4 regions of the Variovorax sp. V116 genome follow, and region 1 is predicted to be linked to each of the others. Evidence: predicted binding sites of a transcription regulator. Region 1 holds the regulator's gene; each other region holds the start of a gene.
The links. The regulator sigma-54, encoded in region 1, starts transcription at its own class of promoters, with help from an activator protein. The targets are predictions, from matches to a motif close to TGGCANGNAANCTGCTTT.
Positions count from the first base shown of each region.

Region 2: the regulator sigma-54 is predicted to act here: its motif matches at 2,952-2,969, upstream of ACAM58_RS23785 (DUF3567 domain-containing protein).
Region 3: the regulator sigma-54 is predicted to act here: its motif matches at 3,286-3,303, upstream of ACAM58_RS03465 (MSMEG_0572/Sll0783 family nitrogen starvation response protein).
Region 4: the regulator sigma-54 is predicted to act here: its motif matches at 2,452-2,469, upstream of atzF (allophanate hydrolase).

Region 1 covers NZ_AP028661.1:634,979-642,375, reverse strand. The annotation lists gene ACAM58_RS02980 (YceI family protein) at 1-135, shown strand, start outside; gene ACAM58_RS02975 (LysE family translocator) at 157-804, shown strand; gene ACAM58_RS02970 (phospholipase D family protein) at 815-2,419, opposite strand; gene ACAM58_RS02965 (RNA polymerase factor sigma-54) at 2,430-4,022, opposite strand; gene lptB (LPS export ABC transporter ATP-binding protein) at 4,040-4,834, opposite strand; gene lptA (lipopolysaccharide transport periplasmic protein LptA) at 4,831-5,550, opposite strand; gene ACAM58_RS02950 (thiol:disulfide interchange protein DsbA/DsbL) at 5,744-6,391, opposite strand; gene ACAM58_RS02945 (SPOR domain-containing protein) at 6,537-7,277, opposite strand; gene argS (arginine--tRNA ligase) at 7,285-7,397, opposite strand, start outside.
Region 2 covers NZ_AP028661.1:4,977,524-4,984,920, forward strand. The annotation lists gene ACAM58_RS23770 (LuxR C-terminal-related transcriptional regulator) at 1-453, shown strand, start outside; gene ACAM58_RS23775 (fumarylacetoacetate hydrolase family protein) at 454-1,524, opposite strand; gene ACAM58_RS23780 (DUF3108 domain-containing protein) at 1,659-2,891, shown strand; gene ACAM58_RS23785 (DUF3567 domain-containing protein) at 3,012-3,290, shown strand; gene ACAM58_RS23790 (AbrB family transcriptional regulator) at 3,368-4,429, opposite strand; gene ACAM58_RS23795 (ChaN family lipoprotein) at 4,556-5,326, shown strand; gene ACAM58_RS23800 (aminotransferase class III-fold pyridoxal phosphate-dependent enzyme) at 5,358-6,692, opposite strand; gene purU (formyltetrahydrofolate deformylase) at 6,760-7,397, shown strand, end outside.
Region 3 covers NZ_AP028661.1:750,508-757,904, reverse strand. The annotation lists gene ACAM58_RS03490 (hypothetical protein) at 1-11, shown strand, start outside; gene ACAM58_RS03485 (hypothetical protein) at 39-491, opposite strand; gene ACAM58_RS03480 (hypothetical protein) at 512-877, opposite strand; gene ACAM58_RS03475 (hypothetical protein) at 1,146-1,595, shown strand; gene ACAM58_RS03470 (PLP-dependent aminotransferase family protein) at 1,611-3,008, opposite strand; gene ACAM58_RS03465 (MSMEG_0572/Sll0783 family nitrogen starvation response protein) at 3,359-3,841, shown strand; gene ACAM58_RS03460 (Nit6803 family nitrilase) at 3,987-5,039, shown strand; gene ACAM58_RS03455 (MSMEG_0568 family radical SAM protein) at 5,002-6,072, shown strand; gene ACAM58_RS03450 (MSMEG_0567/Sll0786 family nitrogen starvation N-acetyltransferase) at 6,075-6,635, shown strand; gene ACAM58_RS03445 (sll0787 family AIR synthase-like protein) at 6,632-7,397, shown strand, end outside.
Region 4 covers NZ_AP028661.1:410,994-418,390, reverse strand. The annotation lists gene ACAM58_RS01970 (ABC transporter substrate-binding protein) at 1-696, opposite strand, end outside; gene atzF (allophanate hydrolase) at 714-2,423, opposite strand; gene ACAM58_RS01960 (M48 family metallopeptidase) at 2,635-3,501, opposite strand; gene ACAM58_RS01955 (AmpG family muropeptide MFS transporter) at 3,578-4,948, shown strand; gene ACAM58_RS01950 (beta-ketoacyl-[acyl-carrier-protein] synthase family protein) at 5,079-6,281, shown strand; gene ACAM58_RS01945 (beta-ketoacyl synthase chain length factor) at 6,406-7,242, shown strand; gene ACAM58_RS01940 (NAD(P)/FAD-dependent oxidoreductase) at 7,249-7,397, shown strand, end outside.

The sequences.
Region 1 (7,397 bases):
CGCCAGGTCTGCGGCGGCGACTTCGAGACGACGGTGCAGCGCAGCGACTGGGGCATCACCTGGGGCCTGAACTTCGGCTTCGAGAACAAGGTGAAGCTGCTGGTGCAGGTCGAAGCGGTCAACGTGCAGCAATAGAAGAAGAAGAAGGAGGCAACCATGAGCGGCATCACGGTTCCGTTGCTGGGCATCGCGGGCGCAATGATCGTCGGGGCCATGAGCCCCGGACCGAGCTTCGTCATGGTGGCGCGCACCGCCGTGTCGTCGTCGCGCCGCGACGGCCTGGCCGCGGCACTGGGCATGGGCGCGGGCGGCGTGGTGTTCGCGATTGCGGCGCTGGTCGGGCTGCAGGCGGCGTTCCTCGCGGTGCCGGCGCTCTACCTGGCGGTGAAGCTGCTCGGCGGCGCCTATCTTGTGTACCTGGGCATCCGCATCTGGCGCGGTGCGCGCGAGCCGCTGTCCGCCGCGCAGGACGAACGCGCGGCCGCAGGCACGGGCAGCAATGCGCGGCGCGCGTTTCTCCTCGGCATGGGCACGCAGGTCAGCAACCCGAAGACGGCGGTGGTCTACGCCAGCATCTTCGCGGCCTTCCTGCCGCGCGAGGTGCCGCTGGCGCTGGCGCTGGCGGTGCCGGCGGTGATCTTCTGCATCGAGACCAGCTGGTATGCGGTCGTCGCGCTGGCGCTGTCGTCGGCGGCGCCGCGCTCGGCCTATCTGCGCTACAAGGCCTGGATCGACCGCGCGGCCGGCGGCGTGATGGTGCTGCTGGGCCTCAAGCTGCTGTCGGGCGTGCGCAGCAGCAGCTGAGCCGCGCGGGCTACAGCAGGCTCTCGGGCGTCAGCGGCGCCAGCATCTCGAGCATGGTGCGGCCCCAGAAATCGGAGTCGGGCTCCTCGTTCAGCACGGTGGTCCGGCCGGCCTCCTCCTCGCTGATCCACTCGATGCGCGCATTGCCGCTGTCCTTCGCAAAGCGCAGCCGGTAGGCGCCCTGCTGCTTCAGCACCTCGATGAGCTTGAGCGTCTGCTGCGCCATCTCGGGGCTGCGGATGAACAGGCCGATCTCGGTGTTGTGCGTTTCGGAGCGCGGGTCGAAATTCATCGAGCCGACGAAAAGAACCTGCCGGTCGATCACCGCCGACTTGGCATGCAGCCGCCCCACCGAAGTGCCGAACAGGCCGAGGCGCACGCTGCGCCGCGTGCGCGTGGTGCTCAGTTCGTAGAGCTCGGCGCCGAGCTCGAGCATCTCGGGCCGGTAGCGGCGGTAGGCCGTGTGGACCAGCGGCTCGTCGGTGGCGGCGAAGGAATTGGTGACGATGCTGATCTTCACGTTGCGCCGGCGGATTTCGCGCATCACTTCGAGCCCCGCCTTGCCCGGAATCAGGTAGGGCGAGACGATGGTCACCTCGGAGCGCGCGCGGCGCATCTGCTCGACCACGTTGTAGCGCACGCTGTCGACGTCGAGCAGCGGCACGCCGCCGTACGAGGCGGTCTTGCCGATCACGCGCTCGGGCGAATCGGCATACGCCTCGGCCAGCGTCCAGATCAGGTCGAGCTTGCCGGCATCCAGGTCTTCGGCGATCGGGCTGTAGCCGAGCAGGTCGTTGGGCGCGGGCCGGGGCGGCGGCGGCGTGGTGTCCGGGCCGGTGGCGGTGTCGAAGCGCTTCTGCAGCTCGTCACGTGTCAGTGTGCTGGCCACCACCGACCGGACCGGCCGCACATAGACGCTGTTCCAGTACTGGTCGAACAGCGCGCCCAGGCGCGGAATCAGCGCGCCGGCGACGAAGGTGTCGAGATCGAGAAAATTCTCGCCCGCCGTGCGCCTGAAATACTGGTTGCCGATGTTGCGCCCGCCCGCCACCGCCATCGCGCCATCGGCGATGAAGAGCTTGTTGTGCATGCGCCGGTTGACGCGGCTGAAGTCGAACAGCGAGGCGGTGAAGCGCCTGAGCAGGCTGCCGCGCCCGGCCGGAAAGGGATTGAACAGGCGCAGCTCGACATTCGGCGTGGCGGCCAGGCCGAGCAGCAGCTCGTCCTCGCCCGAAGTGTAGAGATCGTCCATCAGGAGCCGCACGCGCACGCCGCGCCGGGCCGCGTCGCGCAGCGTGCGCAGCAGGTAGCGGCCGGTCTCGTCGTTCTCGATCTGGTAGTACTGCACGTCGAGCGTGCGCTGGGCGCGCCGCGCGAGCTGGATGCGGGTGTCGAAGGCAAAGTCGCCGCCCGGCATCAGGCGGAAGCCGCTCAGGTCGGGGTCGGGCTGCGAGGCCTGCGCGATCTTGCCGAGCGCGGTGTCGGCCGAGGCGGCCATGGCCCGGGTGGCCGGGCGCGGCGCCTCGTCGGGCAGGGTGGCGCAGCCGGCGAACAGCAGCACCGCCGCCATGGCGAAGACCCATTGCCCACAGCGCGACAGCAGGCGACGGGCCATCGGCGGCTTTCTACAGCGCCTTGCGGAGGTTGGCGGGCGCGATGCGCAGGGCCTCGCGGTACTTGGCCACGGTGCGGCGCGCGCACTCGATGCCCTGCTCCTTGAGCATCTCGGAGATCTGGCTGTCGGACAGCGGCTTCTTGATGCTCTCGGAGCTCACGAACTGCTTGATCAGCGCGCGCACCGCGGTGCTCGATGCATTGCCGCCGGTCTCGGTGCCGAGCGCCGAGCCGAAGAAGTACTTGAGCTCGACCGTGCCGAAAGGCGTGGACATGTACTTGGCCGTGGTCACGCGCGAGATGGTCGATTCGTGCAGGCCGAGTTCGTCGGCAATCTCGCGCAGCACCAGTGGTCGCATCGCGAGCTCGCCGTGCACGAAGAAGCTCTTCTGCCGCTCGACGATGGCGTTGCTCACGCGCAGGATGGTGTCGAAGCGCTGCTGGATGTTCTTGATGAACCAGCGTGCCTCCTGCAGCCGCTGCGACAGCGCCTGGCTGCCCTCGCCCTTGTGCGACTTGAGCGCGCCGGCATAGATGTCGTGCACGCGCAGCCGCGGCATCACCTCGGGGTTGAGCATGACGCGGAACTTGGCATTGGTGCCGCGGCCGATCTTGGTGACGATCACGTCGGGAATCACGATGTTGCGCTCGACATCGACAAAACGGCGGCCCGGCTTGGGCTCCAGGCGCGAGATGACCTGCAGCGCCGAGCGCACCAGCTCTTCGTTGGTGCGCGTGAGCGTGGCCAGGCGCTTGAAGTCGCGCCGCGCGAGCAGCTCCATCGGCTGCTTGCAGATCGCGATGGCGGTCTTGCGCACCAGCGCCTGTTCCTCGGTCTCGCTTTCGCTGGCGAGCGCGCGCAGCTGGATGCAAAGGCATTCGCCCAGGTCGCGCGCGCCGACGCCGGCCGGCTCCAGGCTCTGCAGCAGGCCGAGCGCCACCTGGAAGTGGTGCACCAGCTCGTCGAACTGGTCGTTGTCGTCGCCCGCGAGGCCCGAGGCCAGCGCCGGCAGCGAATCCTCCAGGTAGCCGTCGTCGTTGAGCGATTCGATCAGGAAGCGCAGCGCGGCGCTGTCGTTCTCGTTCAGCCGCAGGCTCAGCGCCTGCCGGTGCAGGAAGGACTGCAGCGACTCCTGGCTGCGCGCGAGCTCAGTGGCGTCGGCACGCTCGTCGTCGCCCAGGTTGTTCTGGCGCGCGGGGGCATCGCTGCCCCATTCGCTGTCGTCCGGCGCCATGTCGACGGTGCCGTCGCCTTCCCAGTCGGGCTCGCGCTCGGTGGCGTCGGCGGCAGGAACCTCGGACTCGGCCGTGGAGGCGGTTTCGCTCGAAGTGCTGGTCGTGCTGCTGGCCGGGGCCGAGCTGAATTCGCCCTCGGCGGCTTCACCGGCCTCGTCGCGCGGCACCGGCGTGTCGATGGCGTCGAGCCCGAATTCCTCGCGCGCGGCTTCTTCCGCGGTGCGTTCGAGGAACGGGTTCTCGTCCAGCATCTGCTCCACTTCCTGGCTCAGTTCGAGCGTGGACAGCTGCAGCAGCCGGATCGACTGCTGCAGCTGGGGCGTGAGCGCCAGGTGCTGCGAAACGCGAAGGGACAGCCCTTGCTTCATGGAGACCGACTCCTCCCTTACATCCGGAAGTGCTCGCCGAGGTACACCCTGCGTACTTCGGCGTTGTCGACGATCTCCGAGGGTGTGCCTTGTGCCAGCACATGCCCGTCGCTGATGATGAACGCGTGATCGCAGATGCCCAGCGTCTCACGCACGTTGTGGTCGGTGATGAGCACGCCGATGCCGCGCTCCTTCAGGAAGCTGATGATCCGCTGGATCTCGATCACCGCGATCGGGTCGATGCCGGCAAAGGGCTCGTCCAGCAGGATGAAGCGCGGCTGCGTGGCCAGCGCGCGGGCGATCTCGACCCGGCGCCGTTCGCCGCCCGAGAGCGCGAGCGCGGGCGAATCGCGAAGATGGTCCACCCGCAGGTCGGCCAGCAGGCCGGAGAGGCGCTCCTCGATGCGCTGCTTGGTCAGTGGCGCGGGCTTGCCGCTGGCGTCGGGCTCGCGCTGGAGCTCGAGCACGGCGCGCACGTTTTCCTCGACCGTGAGCTTGCGGAAGATGGAGGCTTCCTGCGGCAGGTAGCTCAGGCCCATGCGCGCGCGCCGGTGGATCGGCATGTGGGCGATGGGCTCGCCGTCGATGGTGATCTCGCCCGCATCGGCCCGCACCAGCCCCACGATCATGTAGAACGAAGTGGTCTTGCCGGCGCCGTTGGGGCCGAGCAGCCCGACGACTTCGCCCTTTTGCACGTCGAGCGAGACATCCCGCACGACCTTGCGGCTGCCGTAGCTCTTCTGCAGGCCGCGCACCACCAGGCGGCTGCCCGGCGTGCCGTCGGCGTTCTGGGTTCCAGCGGCTTCGATCACTTGCGCCTTTCCCCGTCGCCGCCCAGCGTGGTGCTCGAGCGCAGGCCGGCACCGGGTGCCGGCTGGGGCGCGGCCGCCGCCGGCGCGGCCCGTCCGCCGGCGGGCGCCGAGGCCCCGGGCGCCGGCGCGGTGGCGCTCTTGGGCGTGAGGATGGTCCGCACGCGTCCGCCTGGGGGTGCGTTCACGCCCGTGTTGGGCGGCACGGTGGAACCGTTGACCGTGTAGGTGTCGTTGCTCTGGTCGTAGACGATGAGCGCGCCGGTGCTCTCGTCGTTGGGCGTGGCGCCGATCAGCCGGCGCATGACGGCATTGCGGATGAACTTGACGTTGTCGGCGCGGCTGTCGTATTCGATGACCTCGGATTCGCCCTCGATCCACTCGTCGGGCGCATTGCGCTTCTGCTTGTAGTAGGCCCTTTTGCCGGGCGCCGCCGTGACCACGCCGTACTGGTAGCCCTCGGCGTCCTGGCGCACGTCGATGCGCGCGCCGCGGATGATGATCGTGCCCTTGGTGACCAGCACGTTGCCCGTGAACACGCTCGTCTGCTTGAGGTCGTCGTAGCGCATCGCATCGGATTCGATGTTCATCGGCTTGCTGCGGTCGGCGGTCTCGGCCAGCGCGCCCGAGGCCAGGCCGGCCAGCAGCAGCGCGCCGGCGGCCAGGCGGCGGATTCGGCGAACGAAGGGGGTGGTGTGGGGATAGGAGGGCAATGTCATAGAGGCACGAAACTTGCTCTGAACCATTGTATGCGGCGGATCAGCACCAGCCACCAACGCCGATGAAAAAGGCCCGCCGAAGCGGGCCGGTGTCCCCATCGGGAGACACCGCGGAACCGGCTTCGCCGGGCCGCAGGTGCCGCCCCTGCAAGGGGTGGGCGCAGCGGACACGAAGTGCCGCGCAGCCTGGGGGTTAGCCCTTTTTCGCTTCGCCGATCAGGTAGTTGGTGACCTGCAGCGCCTTGGTCATGTTGCCGGCCAGTTCGCCGTCCACGTACCAGCGCCCGTTCACGGCCAGCGCCGGCACGCCGGCCACCTTGTAGGCGTCGGTCAGCTGCGCGGCGCGCTTGGCCTTGCTGGCCACGCCGAAGGAGGTGAAGACTTCCTTGAACTTGGCGCCGTCCAGGCCGTTGGCCCCGGCCCAGGCAATGATGTTGGCGTCGCCGTTCACGTTCTGGCGCTGCTTGTGGATGGCGTCGAAGACCTTGGGCTGGAATTCGTCGACCTTGCCCATGGCTTCGAGCGCGTAGTACAGGCGCTGCTTGGCCTCGACGTCGTTGCCCACGAAGGGCACGGGCACGCGGCGGAACGCCACTTCCTTGGGCACCGTCTTGAGCCAGGCTTCCAGCTGCGGCTCGAAGTCGTTGCAGTGCGGGCAGTTGTACGAGAAGAACTCGATCACCTCGACCTTGCCCGCCGGCGCGTCGACCGGCACGCGCTTGTCGAGCACCAGGTACTCGGTGCCGGCCTTGGGCGCGCGCGCCTGGGCGTGCGCGGTGTTGCCAGCCAGCGAAAGCAGGCCCAGCGAGGTGGCGGCCAGCGAAAAGTCACGACGTTTCATTGAAAGAGTTCTCCTGTTGGGTACGGCAGTACTGAGCCGGCGCGCCGCGCGGAGTTCCCGCGTGCGGCATGCCCAGGACGATCCTGGCGGCGGCCCATGCCGCGCGGCGAAGCTTAAAGAATATCCGCGGCGCCTGCCGGCAGGCTCAGCGCTGCACGCGCACGAGCGCCGATTCGAGGCCGCCGCTGTCGAGCCGCTCCTTCAGGCGATCGGCCTCGTCCTTCTTGTTGAACGGGCCCGCGCGCACCCGGTAGACCGTGCGGCCGGCCTGCTCGCGCTCGGTGACCCGGGCCTCGACACCCATCAGCGACAGCTTGGCGCGCTGGGCCTCGGCATCGTCGGTGGTGCGGAAGGCGCCCGCCTGCACGAAGTACATGAACGGATCGGCACCCGCCGCCGCGCTGTTGTTGCTGGGCGCAGCGGAAGCCGTGGTGGTGCTGCCGCTGCTGCCGCCGCCGGCGCGCGCGCGGGCCAGGTCGCCGAGCGGATCGTTCGACGGCGGCAGGGAATTGGCCTCGGCCGGCACCGGGGCCGGGCGCGCGGGTTTCGGAGCCACCACCACCGGCACCGGCGGCGCGGGCGGCGGGGCCGTGCCAGGCGCCACGGCCGCGGTGTCGCCGCCGGCCGGTGGCGCCACGGGGCCGGCCGCGGCCGGCGGCTTGGGCGCGCCGGCCTTGCCTGCCAGCGGCGCGTTGGGGTCCCAGTCGCGGTTCTTGCGGGCTTCGGCTTCGTCCTGCTCGGCACCGCCGCGCTGGGTCTTGGTCACGAACGGGATCGGCACCTTGGTCACGTAGACCGCGATGCCCAGCGCGACACCCAACCCCAGCACCAGGCCGACGATGAGCCCGATGACGATGTTGCCGCGTTGTCTGGTTGTCTTCTTCATAGTCAGTTCACATCTTGCTCGGCGCACTGACGCCGAGAATCGCGAGGCCATTGTGCAGCACCTGTGCGGTGGCCGCGACGAGCGCGAGCCGCGCCAGCTTGACCGGCTCGTCGTCGACCA
Region 2 (7,397 bases), 1.1 Mb from region 1:
CAGCGCGCCGACGAGGTGGCCGACCCGGCCTACCGCGCGGCCTGCTACGGCGACGTGGGCATCCGCGAGCGCGCGTCGGTGCTGCGCCTGACGCCCACCGGCCAGCGCGTGGCCGTGAGCTTCTACCGGAGCCTCGCGCAGCCCGAATTCGGCGCCGCCGACTTCGCGGCCATCGAGCGCCACGCCACGCTCCTGGCCGACGCCACGCTGGCCCATGGCCGCAGCGCCATGGCCGCCCGCGAAGCGGTGGCGCCCACGCTCGCCTCGCGCCTTCTCACCCTGAGCCTGCGCGAGCGCGAAGTCATCGGCCACCTGATGGCCGGCCGCACAGCCAAGGAAGCGGCGCGCGAAATCGGCATCGAACTGACGACGGTGCGCACCCACCAGTACCGGGCGTTCCGGCGGCTGGGGATACGCAGCCAGAAGGAGCTGCTGCGCGCCGCGCCGCGCTAGTCAGCCTTCGGCGCCGTCGTCGTCCTGCGGGTTCGCCAGCGACACCGGCGCCACCTTCGCCCGCCCCGCCGCCGACACGATTTCCTGGTCGATCGCGCCGAACAGCGAGCGGCCATCGAGCCCCTTCATCTCGATGCGGATGGTGTCGCCGAACTTCATGAATTCGGTCACGGGCTCGCCGCCCTGGATGGTTTCGATGCAGCGCTTCTCGGCAATGCACGAATAGCCCTTGGGCCAGTCCATCTGGCCGTTCTTTTCCACGCCCTTGTTGCTCACGGTGCCGCTGCCGACGATGCTGCCGGCGCGCACGTTGCGCGTCTTGGCGATGTGGGCGATGAGCTGGCCGAAATGGAAGGTCATCTCGGGCCCGGCGTCGCACATGCCGACCTTGCGGCCGTTCCAGCTGCTTTGCAGCGTGAGGTGCACGCGGCCGTGCTGCCAAGCTTCGCCGATCTCGTCGAGCGTCACGGCCACGGGGCTGAAGGCGGTGGCCGGCTTGCTCTGGAAGAAGCCGAAGCCCTTGGCCAGCTCGGCAGGGATCAGGTTGCGCAAGCTCACGTCGTTGGCCAGCATCACCAGGCGGATGCCGTCGAGCGCCTGGTCGGGCGTGGCGCCCATCTTCACGTCGCCGGTGATCACCGCGATCTCGGCCTCGAAGTCGATGCCCATGGCTTCGCTGGGCACGACCACGTCGTCGACCGGGCCGAGGAAGTCGTCGCTGCCGCCCTGGTACATCAGCGGGTCGGTGTAGAAGCTCTCTGGCACCTCGGCATTGCGCGCCTTGCGCACCAGCTCGACGTGGTTCAGGTAGGCCGAACCGTCGGCCCACTGGTAGGCGCGCGGCAGCGGCGCCATGCACTGGGCGGGGTCGAACGGGAAGGAATGGCGTGCGCGGCCGGTGTTGACCGCGTCGTACAGGTCCTGCAGCTGCGGGCTCATGAAGCCCCAGTCGTCCAGCACCTGCTGCAGCCGGCTGGCGATGCCAGTGGCGTAGTGGGCGAGCGTGAGGTCGCGCGAGACGACGACGAGCTGGCCGTCGCGCGAGCCGTCCTTCAGGGTGGCGAGTTTCATGATGGCAAATGCGTGATGAAGGACACGGCGCGAACACGAGAGCCGGCGCCGCGCCCACTAAACTGGTTGAACGGGCGGCAGTGTACCGAGGTGCTCCCGGTGAACCTCGGCGCCGGCGCCCACTCCACCACCTCATGCCGACGCTTGTCGCCTCCCAGCTGCCGTCCTCCGCCGCCCCGCCCGCACGCCCGTCATGGCGCGCGCTGGCCGGGCTGACGCTGGCGGTGGCGCTGGCCCACGTGCTGTTGCTGGACCTGGCTCCCACGGCCATCGGGCCCGACCCCTCGCCGCTCGCGAACAAGTTCATCACCCGCACCATCGTGATTGCACCGCCGGCCGCGGAAAAGCCGGCCGCGCCGGCCGCCGCAGCGCCAGTGGCCGAGGCCAAGCCGCCGCCGCCCGCAAAGCCGCGCCGGCCGCGCGAGCCGTCCAGGCCCCGGCCGGTGGCGCCACCATCCGAGCCAGTGCCGCAGCCGGCGCCGGCGCCGGAACCCCAGGTTTCGGAACAGCCCCCGCCGCAAACGCCAGACCTCACGGCGCAGAACGCTATTGATTCAGGAGCGACACCTCCCGACCAGGCAGCCAGCGCCCCGGCAGGCGCCGTGCTGGGCGGGGCGGGCAGCACGGCCAACGCCGGCGTCGGAAACGGCGCGCCCGGCGAGGCTGCGGGCGCCGCCAGCGCCGCGGCAGGCAATGTCGTCGGGCCCGAGGCGCTGCGCATCCCCGGTTCGGTGAAGCTCGCCTTCGCGGTCACGGGCCAGCAGGGCGCCTCGCCGATGCAGGGCGTTTTCGGCGACCTGGTCTGGCTGCAGGACGGCAGCAGCTACGACGCCCGGCTGTCGCTCAAATTCCTGTTCCGGACCATCCGCAGCCAGCACAGCACCGGCCGGATCGGCCCCACCGGCATCGAGCCGGCGCGCTTTTCGGAGAGCCGCAAGGGCGAGGTCGCCTCGCACTTCCTGCGCGACCAGGGCCAGATCATGTTCAGCAACAACGCGCCCAGCGTGCCCCTGCTGCCCGGCGCGCAGGACCGGCTCAGCGTGGTGATGCAGTTGGGCGGCATGCTGGCGGGCGATCCGGGCCGGTATCCGGCCGGCAGCCGCATTTCCATCCAGACCGCCGGGCCGCGCGACGCGGGCGTCTGGGTGTTCAACATCGAGGGCGAGGAGCAGATGAGCGTGCCGGCGGGCGACTACGCCGTGCGCAAGCTCACGCGCAGCCCCCGGCGCGAGTTCGACGACAAGATCGAAATCTGGCTCGCGCCGGCGCTGGGGTACCTACCCGTGCGGATGAAACAGACACAGCCCAACGGCGACTTCGCCGACATGCAGTTGCGTGAATCCCTTCCCGCGGGGCCGTCCAGCTGATAGTACAAATGAGGTAAAGAAACACCGTTGTGACCGCAATGCGACAACCCTTCTTGAAACTGGCGCGTTGATTGCTATCTAAACCCCATGAACGCCATCGACATCCTCACAGGCCCCGCAATGAACATGCTCTATGACTCGGAGTCCTTCGTCGTCGTGCACGTGCAGCCGAACGAAAGCGACGCCCCGGACCAGCCCAATGTCCCGGTGCTGGAACGCCACGGCTTCGAGATCGTCGACAAGCGCTCGGGCAAGGAGGTCTACCTCGACGGTTCCTGGGCCGAACTGTTCCAGCAGCAGATCGCCGCCTGGCAGCTCAACACGCCCACGCAGGAAGAGGTGGAAGACACGCTCGAGGGCTATGCCGAGCTGGCGCACACGCCGGTGCTGGTGCACTGAAAACCCGGGTTCCCCGCCCGCCCGAACAAGAAAGCGCCCGAGCGGCGCTTTTTTTGCGTCTTTTCAGCGCCTGCCGCTCATTTCCGTTGGTAAATCCATCGGTACATCGGCCCCACGAGCAGCAGCACCGCCACCAGCCGGCAGACCTGGAACGCCGTCACCACCGGCACGCCCAGCTGCAGCACCTTGGCGGTGATCGACATCTCGGCAATGCCGCCCGGCGAAGTGCCCAGGATCATGGTGGCGGGGTGCAGCCCCGTCGCCCAGGCCAGCAGCCAGGCGGCCCCCGCGCACAGCACCAGCATGCCGACGGTGCCCAGCGCCACCGATCCCAGCCAGCGCGGCGCCGTGTGCAGGAATTCGCGGCTGAAGCGCACGCCCAGGCTGACCGCAATCACGAGCTGCGCGGTGTTCGACATCCAGCCGGGCACGGCCGACAGCGGCTGGCCGGCGATGGTGAAACCCATCGCCACCAGCAGCGGCCCCATGAACCAGGGATTGGTGCGGCCCAGCGCCCGCATCGCAAGTCCGCCGGCGGCGGTGGCCAGGGCGAGCAGCAGGAGCCCGCCCGCATTCACTTCGCGCACCGTGGACGGATTGACTTCGAGCCCGTGCAGGCCGCTCCACTGCATTGCGAACGGAATGGCGATGGTCACCACCACCAGCCGCAGGCTGTGCGCCGCGGCCACGAGGTCGGTGCGCGCACCGGCCGATTCGGCCAGCAGCGTCATCTCGGAGGCGCCGCCGATGGCGCCAGCGAAGTAAGTCGTGGCTCTCATGGAACTGGCCGGCACATGCGGCATTCGCCGGGCGTGCAGCCCATGCAGCCAGCGCCCGAACCCCCAGCCGAGCAGCAGGGCCCAGGCGATGGCCAGCGCAATGGCCCACCAAACGCCGGCCACCAGCGCCACCACCTGCGGCGTGAAATAAAGGCCCAGCACCGTGCCGATGGTCCATTGCCCGGCATTGCGCAGCGGCGTGAAGCTGGCCGTGGGCGCACCGGCAATCGACGCCAGCGACACCGCCAGCAGCGGGCCGATCATCCACGGCAGTGGGGTGTGCAGGGCGAGGCAGATTTCGGCCGCGGCGAGCGCGAGCAACAGCGTGGCCAGCACGCGAACCAGAAAGCGGAGAGACACGGGCAGGAAGGGAAGAAGCGGAATTGGATGGCACTGCGTGCGAGCGCCAGCGCATAGTATGGCGCGATGCGATGCCAACCCTTTTCCGCACGGGCTTCCCGATTGCTGCTGCCCCTGTTCGCTGCCATGGCCCTTGCGGGTTGCACCGCATTTCAGGACGGCCCCGATGCGCCGGTGGCGCGGCGCGCGGCGGCGCTGCTGCCGGTGGACGCGCTGATCCTGGGCGAGCAGCACGACGCCCCCGAGCACCATGCGATCGAGCGCGAAACCGTCCAGGCGCTGGCCAGCCGGGGCCAGCTGGCCGCACTGCTGCTCGAAATGGCCGAGGAAGGCCACAGCACCCTTCGCCTCGACGCCGCGGCCACCGATGCGCAGGTGCGCGACGCGCTGGCCTGGAACGACAAAGCCTGGGCCTGGCAGAGCTACGGTCCCGTGGTGATGGCCGCGGTGCGCGCCAGCGTGCCCGTCATCGGCGCCAACCTGCCGCGTTCGCGCATGAAGAACGCCATGGCCGACGTCTCGCTCGACGTGCAGCTCAACGGCGAGGCCTACACCGCGCAGCAGGACGCCGTGCGCGAAGGCCACTGCAAGCTGCTGCCCGAGCCGCAGATCGTGCCGATGACGCGCATCCAGGTCGGGCGCGACCGCGCCATGGCGCAGGCCATCGTCAAGGCCCGCCAGCCGGGCAAGACGGTGCTGCTGGTCAGCGGCGCGGGCCATGCCACCAAGGTGCTGGGCGTGCCGCAGCACCTGCCGACCGACGTGTCGGTCAAGTCCGTGCGGCTGCAGGCCGGCGAATCACCGGACGAGGAGCAGGACAAGGAAGCCTACGACGCCGTCTGGCGCACGGCGTCGCTGCCGCCGAAGGACTATTGCGCGGACATGCGCGCTCGATAACCGCGGCCTTCGCCCTGAAGGCCGCGCCGGCTCAGGCGAACTTCCTGATCGAATCCGCGAGCGTGTTGACCAGCGTGTCGATGTGCTGCTTCTCCACGATGTAGGGCGGCGCAATCACCAGCACGTCGCCCGCGGGCCGCACCAGCGCGCCCTTGTGGAAGCAGTCCAGGAAGATGTCGTAGGCGCGCTTGCCCGGCGCGCCCGCGATGGGCGCGAGCTCCACCGCGGCGGCCAGGCCGAGGCTGCGGATGCTGACCACGTTCGGCAGGCCCTTGAAGGCGCTGTGGAAGGCATCGCCCAGCACCTTGCCCATTTCGCCGGCGCGCGCGAACAGGTTTTCTTCCTTGAACAGGTCGAGCGTGGCAATGGCGGCGGCGCAGGCCACCGGATGGCCCGAGTAGGTGTAGCCATGGAAGAACTCGACCACGTGCTCTGGCGCGTCGGTCTTCATCATCGCGTCGTAGAGCTTGTCGCGGCAGATCACGCCGCCCAGCGGAATCACGCCGTTGGTCACGCACTTGGCAAAGTTCAGCATGTCGGGCACCACGCCGAAATAGTCCGACGCGAAGTTGGTGCCCATGCGGCCGAAGCCGGTGATGACCTCGTCGAAGATCAAGAGGATGCCGTGCTTGTCGCAGATCTCGCGCAGGCGCTTCAGGTAGCCCTTGGGCGGCAGGTACCAGCCGGCCGAACCGGCCACCGGCTCGACGATGATCGCGGCGATGTTGCTCGGATCGTGCAGCGGCAGGATGCGCGTTTCGAGTTCGACCAGCGGGTCTTCGGCCCACACCGGCTCCTCGTTGTGGATGTAGGCATGGTTCACCGGATCGTGGATGAAGCGCATGTGGTCCACGCGCGGCAAAAAGGCCGCGCCGAACACCTTGCGGTTGCCCGGGATGCCCCCCACCGACATGCCGCCGAAGCCCACGCCGTGGTAGCCCTTCTCGCGGCCGATGAACACGTTGCGGTGGCCTTCGCCGCGCGCGCGGTGGTAGGCCAGCGCCACCTTCATCGAGGTGTCGGCCGCCTCGGAGCCCGAATTGCAGAACAGCACCTTGTTGAGGTCGCCGGGCGCCAGCGAGGCGATCATCTCGGCCGCCTTGAAGGCCTTGTCGTTGCTGACCTGGAAGGCGGTGGCGTAGTCCAGCGTGTCGAGCTGCTTCTTGATCGCCTCGTTGATGGGCTTGCGGTTGTGGCCCGCGCCCACGCACCAGAGCGACGAGATACCGTCGATCACCTTCTTGCCGTCGTGCGTGGTGAACTCCATGCCGTCGGCGGCCACGAAAACGCGAGGGTCTTTCTGGAAGTGGCGGTTGGGAGTGAAGGGCAACCACTGGTTGCCCATGTTGAAGTCCTGATAAGCCATCGATTGCTCCTGCTTAACGCGCACCAAAAAACGGCATTCTGGCACCCCTGCGACAATCGTGCCCCTCATGACGACCACAACGCCCGCTTACATCCTGACCCTCTCCTGCCCCGACCGGACGGGCATCGTGCATGCCGTTTCGGGCTTCCTGCTCGAACGCGGCGGCAACATCGAGGAAGCCGCCCAGTACAACGACCACGACACGGGCCTGTTCTTCATGCGCGTGCGCTTCGCCTGCAGCGACCACACCGAGGCGGCGCTGCGCGAACAGCTCGCCACCTTCGGCGCCGGCTTCGGCATGAGCCTGCAGCTGCACGCCGCGGCCGAGCCCATGAAGACCGTGATCCTGGTCAGCAAGGAAGGCCACTGCCTGAACGACCTGCTGTTCCGCTGGAAGAGCGGGCTGCTGGCCATCGACGTGCGCGCCATCATCTCGAACCACCGCGACTTCTACCAGCTGGCCGCCAGCTACAACGTGCCCTTCCATCACATTCCCGTGACGGCCGCCACCAAGGCGCAGGGCGAAGCAAAACAGCTGGAGATCATCGAGTCCGAGGGCGCCGAGCTCGTGGTGCTCGCGCGCTACATGCAGATCCTGAGCAACGGCCTGTGCAAGAGCCTGGCGGGCCGGGCCATCAACATCCATCACTCGTTCCTGCCCAGCTTCAAGGGCGCCAAGCCCTACTACCAGGCGCACGACCGCGG
Region 3 (7,397 bases), 120 kb from region 1:
GCCGGGGCTGAGTGAAGGCCCGCCCGCCGCGCGCGTGCTCACTCCTCGCGCAGACTGCTGGCGCGCGCGTCGAGCGCCTGCGCGTACGAAGCGGCTTCCTCGGGCGTCATGGAGCCTTCGAGCTCGGCCAGTTCGAGCCGTTCGAAGTCGTAGGAAATCCATTCGAACAGGTGCGACTTGGGCATGTCGTCGAAGCTTTCGCTGTCGCTCCACGACTGCAGGCGCACGGGCGCGCTTTCCAGCAGCAGGCGCAGGTACAGCGCGCGCGCAATCTTGATCTCCGCGATCTGCTGTGGATCGTCGATCAGCAGGCGCAGCTGCGCGAGCACCTGCTCGCACTGCTGCACCCGGCGATGCGACTCGCCGATGGCGGCTTCGCAGGACGCGGGACAGTCCGTCCTCGCCTGCCAGGCCTGGTGGAATTCGCGCGTGATCCGGGCATAGGCAAGCTGCTGGAGCCCGTGGAGCGCGCAGTCAAGTTGGCCGTGCATGGCGTCGCACCGAACTCGCCTCAAGCGGGCTTGTTGCCGGCGTCCTCCGCTTCGTCGTCGTTGTCGCCGTCGATTTCTTCTTCCGTGCCGGCAAGCTCGGCGGCCGAGCCCGCGTCCTCGGTGCGGTCCGGCAGGATGTCCGCATCGGGCGCCGACGGCGGAGCGTCCGCCGACGCACGCTCACCGGTGCCCTCGGCATCGGTGCTGCTTTCATGCGAAATGGGAATGGCGCCTTCCGCGGCGTCTTCGGGAATGGCGCTGCGTTCGCGCGAGGTGCGCACGTCGCTTCCGCTGTCGCTCGTGTCGCTGGGGCCCAGGCTGTCGACGTCCGCCCCCTTCGGTTCCTCCGGCGGGCGTTCGCCTCCCAGGATGCTGCTCGTGGCCATGGCTTCCTTCGATGATGAACAAGAAATTGGATGGGTGCGAATCGCCAGACTGGACATCCGCAGCACCGGCCGGCGTAGGAAAGGGGCGCATCCGGGCCGCAGCCATTCGCGGAGATTTGCCGCCCGGCGTTGCGCGCGGCAAACGCCGCCGTCGCGGCGCGGGGACGGGCGCTTGGGCTTTGCTCCTACGCGGCGGGCAGCCGTGGCCGCTAGCCTGAAGAGCCTGCTTTCCCAACCGCAGCAACCACCATCCTCATCCAATGAACCAATGAAGAATTTCCGCTACCTCATGATTGCCGGCGCCATGGCGCTCGGCGCCTGCTCCCACATGCCCGGCCCCACGCGCTCGGCCGGCCCCACCGCGGCCGCGGACAACCAGCCCGATCCCACGATCCTGCTCGTGCCCGTGCGCATCGAGGACCCCGCGCTGGCCTCGGGCTGCTGGGCCCAGTTCTATACCGGCCGCAACTTCCAGGGCGACATGCTGACGCTGGTGGGACCGGCCGAGGTCCAGAGCATGGATCGCGGCACCGCGCGGCAGCTCAAGCGCGACATCGACAGTGTCAGCGTGGGCCCGCGCGCCACGCTGAAGGTGTACGAGCATGCGATGTTCAAGGACCGCACGGTCGACTTTCCGGCGAACAGCCGCGAGGGCGGCCTGATGCGCAAGCTCGGCTTCGGCGGCCGCATCGAGGCACTGAAGCTCGACTGCGCCTGAGCACGGCCACCGCGCTCAGCCGCCGAGCAGCGTGGCGTGCGGATGCAGCGGATGCGCGAGCGTGTCGGCGATGAGCCGCAGCGCCTGGTCGCACTGCTCGCGCGACATCGGGCCGCCCAGGCAGATGCGCACCGCCTCGGGCGGATCGCCATCGGTGGAGAAGGCAGCGCTCGCCACCACGCCGACGTTCTGCGTGCGCAGGTAGGAGGCGAACTCCACCGGGCTCCAGCCCGGCGAGAGCGGCAGCCAGGCATGGAAGCCCTCGGGATGCGCCTGCAGCCCGCTGCCGCCCAGATGCCGCGCGGCCAGCGCCTGCCGCGCCATCGATTCGCTGCGCACCGCCTGCAGCATGGCCTCGGCGGTGCCGTCCTCGACCCACAGCGTGGTCAAGGCATTGGTGATGGGCGAGGCCATCACGGTGGTCGCTCGCATCGCGCCGGCCAGGCGCTGCGACTGGACCACGGTGGGCGAGCACACGTAGGCGCTGCGCAGTCCCGCGCCAAAGCATTTGGAGAACCCGCTCACGTAGTAGGTGAGCCCGGGCGCCAGCGTGGCGAGCGCGGCCGGCGTCTGGCGCGGCAGCATGCCGTAGGCGTCGTCCTCGATGATCGGCACCGCATAGCGCAGCGCCACGTCGGCCAGCGCTTCGCGCCGCGCGCGGGGCACCGTGCCCGCGGTCGGGTTCAGCAGCGTGGGGTTGCAATAGAGCGCCTTGGGCTTGAGCGTCCTGCACGCGTGCTCGAAGGCATCGGCAATGGGGCCGTCGTCATCGAGCTGCAGCGCATGCAGCTGCACGCCCAGCTGCGCCGCGATGGCCTTCACGCCCGGATAGGTGAGCGACTCCACGCAGATCAGCTCGCCCGGCCGCGCGAGCTGCGAGAACAGCGCCGTGAGCACGCCGTGGATGCCCGGGCACACGAGGATGCGGTCGATGCCCGCGTCGGGCACGAAGGGCCGCAGCCAGTGCATCGCGGCCTCGCGGTCGTGCGCGGTGCCGCCGAAGTCCTGGTAGCGCAGCAGGTCGTGCAGGTTGGCCTCGGCGAAGGCGCGGCTCGCGCTGTCGTGCAGCCGCGCCATCAGGTGCGGGTTGTCGGGCTCGGGCGGCATGTTCATCGTCATCTCGGCGCCGCTGCCGCCGCGCAGCCGCAGGCTCGGGCTGCCCGAGCGGATGAAGGTGCCGGTGCCGGCGCGCGAATCGATCAGGCCGCGCTTGCGTGCCTCGGCATAGCCGCGTGCCACCGTCGTGTAGTTGAGCTCCAGCTCGGCCGCGAGCTCGCGCAGGGTGGGCAGCCGGTCGCGCACGGCGAGGCGGCCGGTCTTGATGTCGTCGGCAATCAATTCCGCCAGCAGCAGGTAGGCCGGCTTGGCGGTGTTGCGCAGCTGCTTGCGCCAGTGGGCGGTGATCGTGGTCATCGGCAAAGTTGATTGCATCCATTGATTGCATCGGGTCACCGATCAGGCACGCAGGAATCGCGCCCGCTCCAGAGGGGCCGCACGCCTCGATCAGGTGCGATCAACCCCGTTGATCGGGTGCATTGATCGCATGGCGGATGCGTCTTCCCGGTGCAGGCGGGGCCGCGCCGGCCGCCTTGGCCGAGGGGGTTTCGTGCGGCCGAAAAAAGTTTTCGGGCGCGGAGGCCGCATCCCGGCGAATTGATCGCGCATTGATCGCACGCGCCGCGCCGGGCGCTGGCACATCGCCTGCAAAGAGAAAGGCGCGCAAGACCTGCGTTCATCCCCTTTTTCTTCAACCGGAGTACCCCATGCCCAAAGTCACCCGCCCCCGCAACGAGAAAGGCGAGTTCCTCGTCGACTACGAAGAGAAGGTGTTCGAAGACGTCAAGGCCGAGCCCGGCGAGAAGGCGCTCGTCACCTTCCACACCGTGGCCTTCGAGGGCTCGATCGGCTTCGTGAACCTGCTGCAGGCCACGCGCCTCAGGCGCAAGGGCTACGAGACCTCGGTGCTGCTGTACGGCCCCGGCGTGACGCTGGGCGTGCAGCGCGGCTTTCCGACGCTGGGCGACGAGGCCTTTCCGGGCCACCAGAACTTCAACAAGCAGATCAGCAAGTTCATGGAGGAAGGCGGCAAGGTGTATGCGTGCCGCTTCGCGCTGCAGGCGCTGTACGGCCACGGCGAGGGCGCGCTGATCGAGGGCATCACGCCGATCAACCCGCTCGACGTGCTGGACCTCGTGCTGCTGCACAAGAAGGCCGGCGCCGTGATCCTCGACACCTGGACGCTGTAAACATGTCCACCCCCAGTCTTCGCGCACTTCGTGTCGCTTCGCCAACCCCCTCGCCGGGGGCAACACCAGCAGCCCGGCAAAGCCGGTTCTGCGGTGTTCCACGAATTGGCTTCGCTTCGCTTGCCGCTGCGAACAGGGGGTGCCCATGAGCTCTTCACCCCGCATCGTGCGTGCCGCGGCGATCCAGATCGCGCCCGACTTCGACCGGCCCGACGGCACGCTCGAGCGGGTGTGCGGCGCCATCGACGAGGCCGCGACCAAGGGCGCGCAGCTGGCTGTATTCCCCGAGACCTTCGTGCCCTACTACCCCTACTTCAGCTTCGTGCTGCCGCCGGTGCTGCAGGGTGCGCCGCACCTCGCGCTGGCGGAGCGCGCTGTGGTCGTGCCCGGGCCGGTCACGCAGGCCGTGGCCGAGCGTGCGCGGCATCACGGCATGGTCGTGGTGCTGGGCGTGAACGAGCGCGACCACGGCAGCCTCTACAACACGCAGCTGGTGTTCGATGCCGACGGCACGCTGGCGCTCAAGCGCCGCAAGATCACGCCGACGTACCACGAGCGCATGGTGTGGGGCCAGGGGGACGGCGCCGGCCTCAAGGTGGTCGACACCGCCGTCGGCCGCGTTGGCGCGCTCGCCTGCTGGGAGCACTACAACCCGCTCGCGCGCTACGCCCTGATGGCGCAGCACGAGGAGATCCACTGCGCGCAGTTCCCGGGCTCGCTGGTGGGCCCGATCTTCGCGGAGCAGATGGAAGTGACGATCCGCCACCACGCACTGGAGTCGGGCTGCTTCGTGGTCAACGCCACCGGCTGGCTCACTGACGAACAGATCCGCAGCGTGACGCCCGACGCCAGCCTGCAGAAGGCGCTGCGCGGCGGCTGCCACACCGCCATCGTCTCGCCCGAAGGCAAGCACCTTGCGCCGCCGCTCACCGAGGGCGAAGGCATGGTGATTGCAGACCTCGACATGGCGCTGATCGCCAAGCGCAAGCGAATGATGGATTCGGTCGGCCACTACGCGCGGCCCGAGCTGCTGTCGCTCGCCATCAACGACCGGCCGGCGCAGACCACCGTGCCGATGCATCCCACGCAACCCCTCGCTCAACGGAGCCCCGACCATGACCACCATCACCACGACGACCCCGCCGGACAGCCGGCAGCTGATGACCGAGCTCCAGTCCTTCGGGTTGCGGCTGGTTGATCCTTCGGCCGGCGTGGCAAGCCGCCGCGGCGGTGCGGGCCCGTCGGACCACAAGGCCGTGACGGTGGACGGCCACACGATCATGGTGCCGGTCCACACTTCGAGCGCCTGGCATTCGCCGTTCACGGCCGAGGCGCCCGATGCGCGGGGCGTGAGCCGCGTGATGCGCGGCAGCATTCCCATTGCGAGCATCAGCTTTCCGAAGCAGCCGCGCTTCTATGCGATGCAGACCTTCGACGGCGTGCCCTATTCGCACATTGCCACGCTGCACGGCAGCGACGTGCTCGCCACCACGGTGCTGCAGAGCTGCATCCGCTACGAGAGCCGCAAAAAGAGCTGCAAGTTCTGCGCGATCGGCCAGTCGCTCGCGGCCGGCCGCACCGTCGCGCGCAAGACGCCCGAACAGCTGGCCGAAGTGGCGCGCGCGGCCGTGCTGCTCGATGGCGTCAAGCACATGGTGATGACCACCGGCACGCCCAACGCCACCGACCGCGGCGCGGCCATCCTCTGCGAGAGCGCCTTCGCGATCAAGGCCACGGTCGACATTCCGATCCAGGGCCAGTGCGAGCCGCCCGACGACGACCAGTGGTTCCACCGCATGAAGGCCGCGGGCATCGACACGCTGGGCATGCACCTGGAGGTGGTCACGCCCGAGGTGCGCGAACGCATCATGCCGGGCAAGGCCAGCGTGCCGGTCTCGCGCTACATGAGCGCCTTCGAGGCGGCCGTGCGCGTGTTCGGGCGCGGCCAGGTCAGCACCTACATCCTGGCCGGGCTGGGCGACACGCGCGAGGCCATCCTGGACACCTGCGACCAGCTGCTCGCACGCGGCGTGTACCCCTTCGTCGTGCCCTTCGTGCCGATCAGCGGCACGCCGCTCGAGGACCATCCCGCACCGTCGCCCGAATTCATGAAGTCGCTGCTGGCCCCGCTGGGCGAGCGCGTGGTCGCCGCGGGCCTGCGCTCGGCCGACATCAAGGCGGGCTGCGGCAAGTGCGGCGCGTGCTCCTCGCTTTCAGTCTACGAAAGCTGACCATGCTGTGCATCGACGACCTCAGCGAACTCGACCCGCACTACGCGCCGGTCGAATATCTGGTGCGCGAAGCGGCGCAGCAGTGGGAGCGCGACGAAGCCATGGCGCTGCGCCGCGCGGTGTTCTGCATCGAGCAGGGCATCTTCGCGCGCGACGACCGCGACGCCACCGACGGCCATGCGCGGCTGCTGGTCGCCATGTCGTGCAACGGCGGCATGCCCGAGCAGGTGGTGGGCACGGTGCGCATCCACCGCGGCGAGGCGCCGGGCGAATGGTGGGGCTCGCGCCTCGCGGTGCATCCCGCGTTCCGCAGCCAGGGCCACCTGGGCGCCACGCTGATACGGCTCGCGGTGTCGCGCGCCAACGCGCTGGGCTGCGATGCGTTCTTCGCGCAGGTGCAGATGCAGAACGTGCCGCTGTTCCAGAAGCTCGGCTGGCAGCTGCTCGACGAGAGCGCCATCCATGGCCGTCCGCATGCGCGCATGCAGGCCGGGCTCGCCTTCTACCCGCCCTGCCACGACCCGGTGAGCGGCTTCGTCACGCGCGCGAAGGGGCTGTCATGACCGATGTCCACGCCATCGCCGAAGCGCTGCGCGCCACGCGCGGCTTCGCCCACAAGCGCGACATCAGCGACGTGGTGTCGGCGCTCGGCCGGTCGCTGCCCGGCGGCCATGCCGCGCTCGCGCAGGCCGTGCCCATCGGCGACGACTGTGCGGCCCTCCCCGACGGCCATGGCGGCTACCTGCTGTTCGCGATCGAAGGCATGGTGGAAGACTTCATCGTGCGCATGCCGTGGTTCGCGGGCTACTGCGGCGTGATGGTCAACGTGAGCGACATCTATGCGATGGGCGGCCGCCCCACGGCCGTGGTCGATGCGCTGTGGAGCACCGGCATGCACCCGGCCGACGAGGTGCTGCGCGGCATGGCGGAAGCCTCGGTGCGCTACGGCGTGCCGGTGGTGGGCGGCCACAGCAACAACCGCAGCGAACGGCCGCAGCTCGCAGTCGCGATCCTCGGCCACGCACGCAAGCTGCTCACGAGCTTCGACGCCAGGCCCGGTGACCTGCTGGTGATGGCGGCCGACCTGCGCGGCGCCTACGAGGAGCCCTTTCCCTACTGGAACGCGTCGACCACGGCGCCGGCCGCGCGGCTGCGCGCGGACCTCGAACTGCTGCCCTCCATTGCGGAAGAGGGCCTGTGCCGCGCCGCCAAGGACATCAGCATGGCCGGCGCGGTCGGCACCGCGATGATGCTGCTGGAGTGCTCGGGCGTCGGCGCGCGCATCGACCTCGATGCACTGCCCAGGCCCGGCGGCGTACCGCTGC
Region 4 (7,397 bases), 220 kb from region 1:
CCAGGGCGCCATTGGATCGCCGAGGATGTATTTGGCGACCACGCCGGCCTCGATGACGCGCGTGGTGCCGTTCATGCGGCCCACGGTGCCGGTGGGCTCGAGCGTGTAGCAGGCATCGACCTGGCCCGCCACGAGCGCCGCCACATGCTGGCCGATGGGCAGCTCGCTCACCGTGGCGCCCTTGGCGCCCGCGCGCTCGAGCATGGTCTTGCACAGCGTCACGTTCTGGATGCCGGGGCCGGATGCGATCTTCTTGCCGGCCAGCTCGGCCATGGTCTTGATCGGGCTGTCCTTGGCGACGATGAATTCGTCGAGCACGAACCTGGCGTTGCTCGGGTTGGTGCAGAAGATCTTGAACAGCCCCGGCTGCGCGATCTCGCCGATGGCGAGGTTGGCCGAGCCCGTGCCGTTGGCGCTGCCGTCGCAGCGGCCCGCGAGCATGCCTTCCATGACCTGCTGCGCGCCCGCGAACTTGAGCGGCTCCACCTCCAGGCCGGCTTCCTTGAAATAGCCGCGATCGACCGCGGCAAAGAAAGGCAGGCCCGCGGCCACGGGCCAGAAGCCGATGCGGATCTTGGGCGCGGCCTGCGCGCGCACGATGGCGGGTGCGGCCAGCACGGCCAGCCCCGCGGCGCCGGCCTGCAGCAGCTGGCGGCGCGACGCGGCGGCCGCGGGCGATTTCTCAGGGATGCGCATGAAGACTCCTCGATCGGTCAGGTTGGAATGGTTGGGGAAGAGGCCGCGGCGCGGCTCGCGATGTAGGCACGCCAGCCGCCGTGGTGGCTCACGTCTTCGGCGCCTGCGAGCGCATGGCCTTCGCAGATGAAGCCGTGCACCCAGCTGCCGTCGGCGAGCTCGACGCTGCCCAGACCCAGCGGGGGCGGGATCAGCGCGAGAAAGCTGCCGACCTCGGCCACGGGAACGGACCACACTTCGAGCGCGATGGCTGCTCCGCCGGCCGTGCTGCGCTGCAGCCCCGGCTTGGGCGGCACGGTGCCCGGCAAGGCATGCAGGCGGTAGCGCGGCGAGGTGGTGGTGGCGCGCAGCAGCGTGGCGCCGCGCTCGGTGAGCTGGCCGTTGAGCGGCATGCCCGAGAGATGCGCGCCGACGACGGCGATGGGCATGGCCTGCACTGGCGAAGCGCCCAGACCCGGAAGGGGGCGCGGCTCGGGCAGCGGCAAGCCCGTGGCGCCCTGCGGCAGGCCGGTGGCGTGGTGATAGCGCTGGCCCAGCTCGGCCAGCGCCAGATCGCTGCCGCACGGGCCGATCAGCGTGATGCCGAAGGGCAGGCCGTCGGCGCGCAGCGCGCTCGGCACCGAGATGGCGGCGTAGTCCAGCAGGTTGACGAAGTTGGTGTACGCGCCGAGGTTGCGGTTGAGCACCACGGGGTCGGCGCGCATCTGTTCGCGCGTGTAGTGCGTGGGCGCGGTCGGCACCAGCAGCAGGTCGATGCCGCGCCACATCGGCTCGACCTGCTGCGCGATGGCACGCAGCCGGGTCTGCGCTTCGAACACGTCGGCGGCGCTGTAGCCGCGGCCGCTTTCGAGGATGCCGCGCACCGGCTCGATCACCTGGGAGCCGTGCGCATCGAAGAACCCGCGCACCGCCGCATAGCGCTCGGCCACGAGCGCGCTCTCGTAGAGCAGCGCGGCGGCCTCGGCCAGCGGCGCAAAGGGAATTTCCACGGCCGTGCCGCCGAGGGCGGCGAGCCGCAGCTGCGCATCGCGAAAGGCTTGCTCGGCCGCGGCATCGCCGAAGAAGCGAAGCGTGTCGGGCACGCCGAAACGGAAGGCCGGCGGAAACGGATGGCTGCGCAGCGCAAGCGCCCGCGAGTAAGGGTCGCGCGCGTCAGGCCCGGCGGCTGCAAGAAGCACGTCGACGGCCAGGCCGACGCTGCGCGCAAAGATCGACACGCAGTCCGCGCTCTGGGCGGCGGGCACCACGCCGAAGGCGCTCAAGAGGCCGCGCGAGGGCTTGAGCCCGACGATGTTGTTGAGCCCGGCGGGCACGCGGCCCGAGCCGGCGGTGTCGGTGCCGAGCGCGAAATCGACCTCGCCGGCGGCCACCACATAGGCCGACCCGGAGCTGGAACCGCCCGAGACATAGCGCGTGTCGAAGGCATTGGGCACTTCGCCGTATGGAGAGCGCGTGCCGTTCAGGCCGCAGGCGAACTGGTCGAGGTTGGTCTTTCCGAGCAGCGATGCACCGGCATCGAGCAGCTTCCGCACCACGGCCGAGTGCTCAGCCGGCCGGCGATCGAAGGCCGGGCAGGCGGCCGTGGTGGGCACGCCGGCCACGTCGATGTTGTCCTTGACGGCGAAGCGCAGGCCGGCCAGAGGGCCCGCGTCCGCGCCGGGCACGGGCCGGGGAAAGCGGGCAATCCACGCTGCGGCAGCCGATCCGTTTTCTTCATGCACCATCATCAGGCATCCAAACTTGTGTACAAGTCGAGATGCAAGCAATGTGCCAGGCGACCGAAGGCCGTCCTTCAAAAGATCCTGTTCAGGGTTTTGCTCCCTCTCCCTCCGGGAGAGGGTTGGGGTGAGGGCTCCGTGCCGCCGATGAAGCGCGGCTCACATATGAAGGCCGCCGCCCTCACCCCCGCCCTCTCCCGGAGGGAGAGGGAGCAAGACCTCAGCTGCGCCTGGCTTCCTTGTAAAGCCCCTCGACCTTCGGCAGGTTGGCCTCGAGCTTCTGGATCCGGTCCGGCCCGCTCGGGTGGGTCGACAGAAAGCTGAGACCGCCCTGGTTCTTCGATGCCGCGGCCATCTTCTTCCAGAGCGACACCGAGGCCTGCGGGTCGTAGCCCGCGCGCGCTGCAAGCTCGAGCCCGACGAGATCGGCCTCGGTCTCGTCGCTGCGGCTGAACTTGAGGGTCAGCAGCTGCGTGCCGGCGCGCGCCGCCAGATCGCCCATCTGGCCCAGGCCCAGCAGCTGCGCGCCGATGGAAAGCGCCGCACCGGTGCCCGCGCTCTTGGCCATGCGGGCACGCGCGTGCTCGCGCAGCGCGTGGGCCATCTCATGCCCCATCACCATGGCGACCTCGTCGTCGCTGAGCTTGAGCTGTTCGAGGATGCCGGTGAAGAAGGCGATCTTGCCGCCGGGCATGCAGAAGGCGTTGATCTGCTTGCTGCCGATCAGGTTGACCTCCCACTTCCATTCACGCGCGCGCGCGTTCCACGGCGTGGCAAAAGGAATCAGCCGGTTCGCGATGGTGCGCAGCCGCTGCAGCTGCGCATTGCCGTCGCCCGCGAGCGCACGCTTGGCGCGCGCCTGCTCCAGCAGTTGGCCGTACTGCTGCACGCCGGCGGCCTCGATCCGGTCGGCCGGCACCAGGTTGCGCGCCACCGAGGCATTGCCCACGTTCACCTGCGCCAGGGCCGGTCCGGCCAGCGCGGCGCCGGCCGCCAGCAGGAAGGCCCGCCGCGGCTGCCAGGCCGAGGCGCGCGGCGCCGAAGAAGCCGCGGAAGAAACAACAAGAAGCTCGCATCGTGTGCACATGCGCGGATCATAGGAACAATTGCCGACAAAAAGACGGCTCGGCAGGCGGCGCGCGCTCATGGACAATCCGGAGTTCATGTCTGCCCAGCCCGCCGAAACCTCCACCGCCCCTTCCCCGCCCTGGCGCGATGCGCTGAAGGTCTACCTCGAGCCCGCCACGCTGCGCATGCTGGCGCTGGGCTTTTCCGCCGGCCTGCCGCTGCTGCTGGTGCTGGGCACGCTGAGCTTTCGGCTGCGCGAGGCGGGCATCGACCGCACCACCATCGGCTACCTGAGCTGGGTGGGCCTGGCCTATGGCTTCAAGTGGGTCTGGGCGCCGCTGGTCGACCGGCTGCCGCTGCCGCCGCTGACCACGCTGCTCGGGCGCCGGCGCGGCTGGCTGCTGCTGGCGCAGGGGATGGTGGTCGCGGGGCTGGTCGGCATGGCGCTCAACGATCCGCGCCAGGGCCTCGCGCCGCTGATCTGGTGCGCGCTGCTGGTGGCCTTCGGCTCGGCCACGCAGGACATCGCGCTGGACGCCTTCCGCATCGAGTCGGCCGAAACGCGCAAGCAGGCCGCGCTCGCCGCCGCCTATCAAACGGGCTACCGCCTGGCGATGATCTGGGCCGGCGCCGGTGTGCTGTGGGTGGCGGCCTGGGCCGAGGTGGCGCCGGCAGCAGCGGCCGCCACGGGCGCGGCGGCCTACCAGAACGGCGCATGGAAGACGGCCTACCTGGTGATGGCGGCCTCGATGGCGGTGGGCGTGCTGACCGTGCTGCTCTCGCCCGAGCCGGTGCGCCGCGTGCTGCCCAAGCCGAAGAACGCGGCCGAATGGCTGCAAAGCGTGCTGATCGAGCCCTTTGCCGACTTCATCCGCCGCTACAAGTGGCAGGCCGCGCTGATCCTCTCGCTCATTGCCATCTACCGCATCAGCGACGTGGTGATGGGCATCATGGCCAACCCCTTCTACGTGGACATGGGCTTCACCAAGGACGAGGTGGCCACGGTCAGCAAGATCTACGGCGTGGTCATGACGCTGGCCGGCGCCTTCGTGGGCGGCGTGCTGTCGATGCGGCTGGGCGTGATGCGCGTGCTGATGCTGGGCGCGGTGCTGAGCGCGGCGAGCAACCTGCTCTTTGCCTGGCTGGCCTCGCGCGGGCACGACCTGACGGCGCTGATCGCGGTGGTGTCGGCCGACAACCTGGCCGGGGGCATTGCCTCGGCGGCCTTCATCGCCTACCTGTCGAGCCTCACGAACATCAGCTATTCGGCCACGCAGTACGCGCTGTTCAGCTCGCTGATGCTGCTGCTGCCCAAGTTCATTGCCGGCTATTCGGGCGCTTTTGTCGATGCGCACGGCTACGCCCAGTTCTTCACCGCCACCGCGCTGCTGGGCGTGCCGGTGCTGCTGCTGGTGGCGCTGGCCGCCCGCATCACCACCACCAAGGCGCCGGCCGGGCGTCAATAGGGCGCGGTCCGCATGGGAAAACAGCTGACGCCCGGGGCCCCGCGCAACTGGTAGGCTGTCACTTTCCGGTTACCTGCCGCCTCGCTCCCAGAGCGATCATTCACCTTCCGTCCGCCAACCCACAAGCAACGTGCCGCCCCGCATTTCTCCCCTTCAGATCAGCGCCTTCACGGCCACTTCGGCCGTCGGCGTCGGCAAGGAGCCGCTCGCCGAGGCGCTCGAACATTCGCGCAGCGGCCTGCGCGCCAACGATTTCGGCGACGCGCCGCTGCCCACCTGGATCGGCCGGGTCGACGGACTCGAGGACATCCGCCTGCCCGAGGCGCTGGCCTCGTGGGACTGCCGCAACAACCGGCTGGCCTGGTTGGGCCTGCATGCGGACGGCTTTCCCGAGGCCGTGGCGGCCGCGCGGGCCAGGTACGGCCCTTCGCGCATCGCGCTGATCCTCGGCACCTCGACCTCCAGCATCGGCGAGACCGAGCTGGCCTACACCCAGCTCGACGCCGACGGCCGCTTTCCCATGGACCAGCGCCGTCCGGCCGTGCACACGCCGCATTCGCTGGCGATGTTCGTGCAGCAGGTGCTCGGGCTCAGCGGGCCGAGCGAGACGATTTCCACCGCCTGCTCGTCGAGCGCCAAGGTGTTTGCCTCGGCCGAGCGGCTGATCCGCCTGGGCCTGGCCGACGCCGCCGTGGTGGGCGGGGTCGACACGCTGTGCGGCAGCGTGCTGTTCGGCTTCAACTCGCTCGAACTGGTGTCGAGCGAGCCGTGCCGGCCGTTCGATGCGAGCCGCAAGGGCATCAGCCTGGGCGAAGCGGCCGGCTTCGCGCTGGTGGAGCGCGTGCAGGACGACGCCGCCGCGCCGCTGCGGCTCCTGGGCTACGGCGAAGCCAGCGATGCGCACCACATGTCGACGCCGCACCCCGAGGGCCTGGGCGCCGAACGCGCGCTCGACGAGGCGCTGGCGCGCGCGGGCCTCGCGCCCGAGGCCATCGACTACATCAACATGCACGGCACCGCGAGCCAGAAGAACGACGAGGTCGAAGGCGCGCTGGTGGCGCGGCGCTTCCCTGCCACCACCCACGCCAGCTCGACCAAGGGCTTCATGGGCCACACGCTGGGCGCGGCGGGCATCGTCGAATCGGTGATCAGCCTGCTCGCGATCGAGCGCGGCCTGATGCCGGGCACGGTCAACACGAACCTGCTCGACGCCGGCTTCGGCCCGCAGATCCGGCTCGCGCCCGCGCACGGCGAGGTGCGCTATGCGCTGACCAACTCCTTCGGCTTCGGCGGCAACAACTGCTCGCTGGTCTTCGGCAAGGCAAAGGCATGAGGCTCGCCCCCAGGCTCCGCGCACTTCGTGTCGCTTCTCCCTCCCCCTACCGGGGGCAACACCAGTGGCCCGGCAAAGCCGGTTCCACGGTGTTCCGCGAAGGGGCCATCCAATGACAACCAGCATGAGCGTCCCCACGCCCCCGACTCTCTACATCGAAGGCCCGGCCTTCTGGACGCCCACCCTGCCGGGCTGGGACGCCGCGCGCGCCGCCTTCCGCGGCGAAGGCGGGCTGGCCGATCCGCCGGCCAAGCGGCCGTCGCCGCAGGTGCTGGCGCCGGCCGAGCGCCGGCGCGCGCCCGACACCGTGGCGCTGGCGCTCGAAGTGGCCGCCGCGTCGATGGCAGGCTCGGGCCGCAACGCGGCCGACGTGCCCTGCGTGTTCGTCTCGGCCCATGGCGACCTGTCGATCAACGACTACATGTGCAGCACGCTGGCCACCGACCCCACGGTGCTGTCGCCCACGCGCTTCCACAACTCGGTGCACAACGCGGCCGTGGGCTACTGGACCATCGGCACCGGCTGCATGGCGGCCAGCAACTCGGTCTCGGCCTACGAGAACAGCTTTGCCGCCGGCCTGCTCGAAGCGGCCGTGCAATGCGCGGCCGACCAGTCGCCGGTGCTGCTGGTGGGCTACGACACGCCCACGGTGGGCCCGCTGACCTCGGTGACCGACAGCCAGGGCCTCCTGGCCGTGGCGCTGGTGATCGCGCCCGAGCGCACGGCGCGCAGCGTGGCCGCGCTCGACTGGTCGATGGACGGCAGCGGCGGTGGCGGCAACCCGCCGGCGCCGCTTTCCGAAGCCGCCAAGACCCTGGCGCACATCAACCCGATGGCCCATGCGCTCGGCCTGTTCGAAGCGCTGGCACGGCTGGATGGCGACGGTCCGCCGCCGCCCATCGGGCTGCCGCTTTCCTCCACCCTGTCGCTGCGGCTGCAACTGCGGCCGATCCGGGACTGAGATTCCATGACCGGCACTGCGCAACGATGTGACGCAGTGATCATGGGCGGCGGGCTCGCGGGCCTCACCCTCGCGCTGCAGCTGAAGCAGCGCTTCCAGGACATCGACGTGCTGGTGCTGGAGCGCCGCACGCACCCGGTGCCGCATGCGGCGCA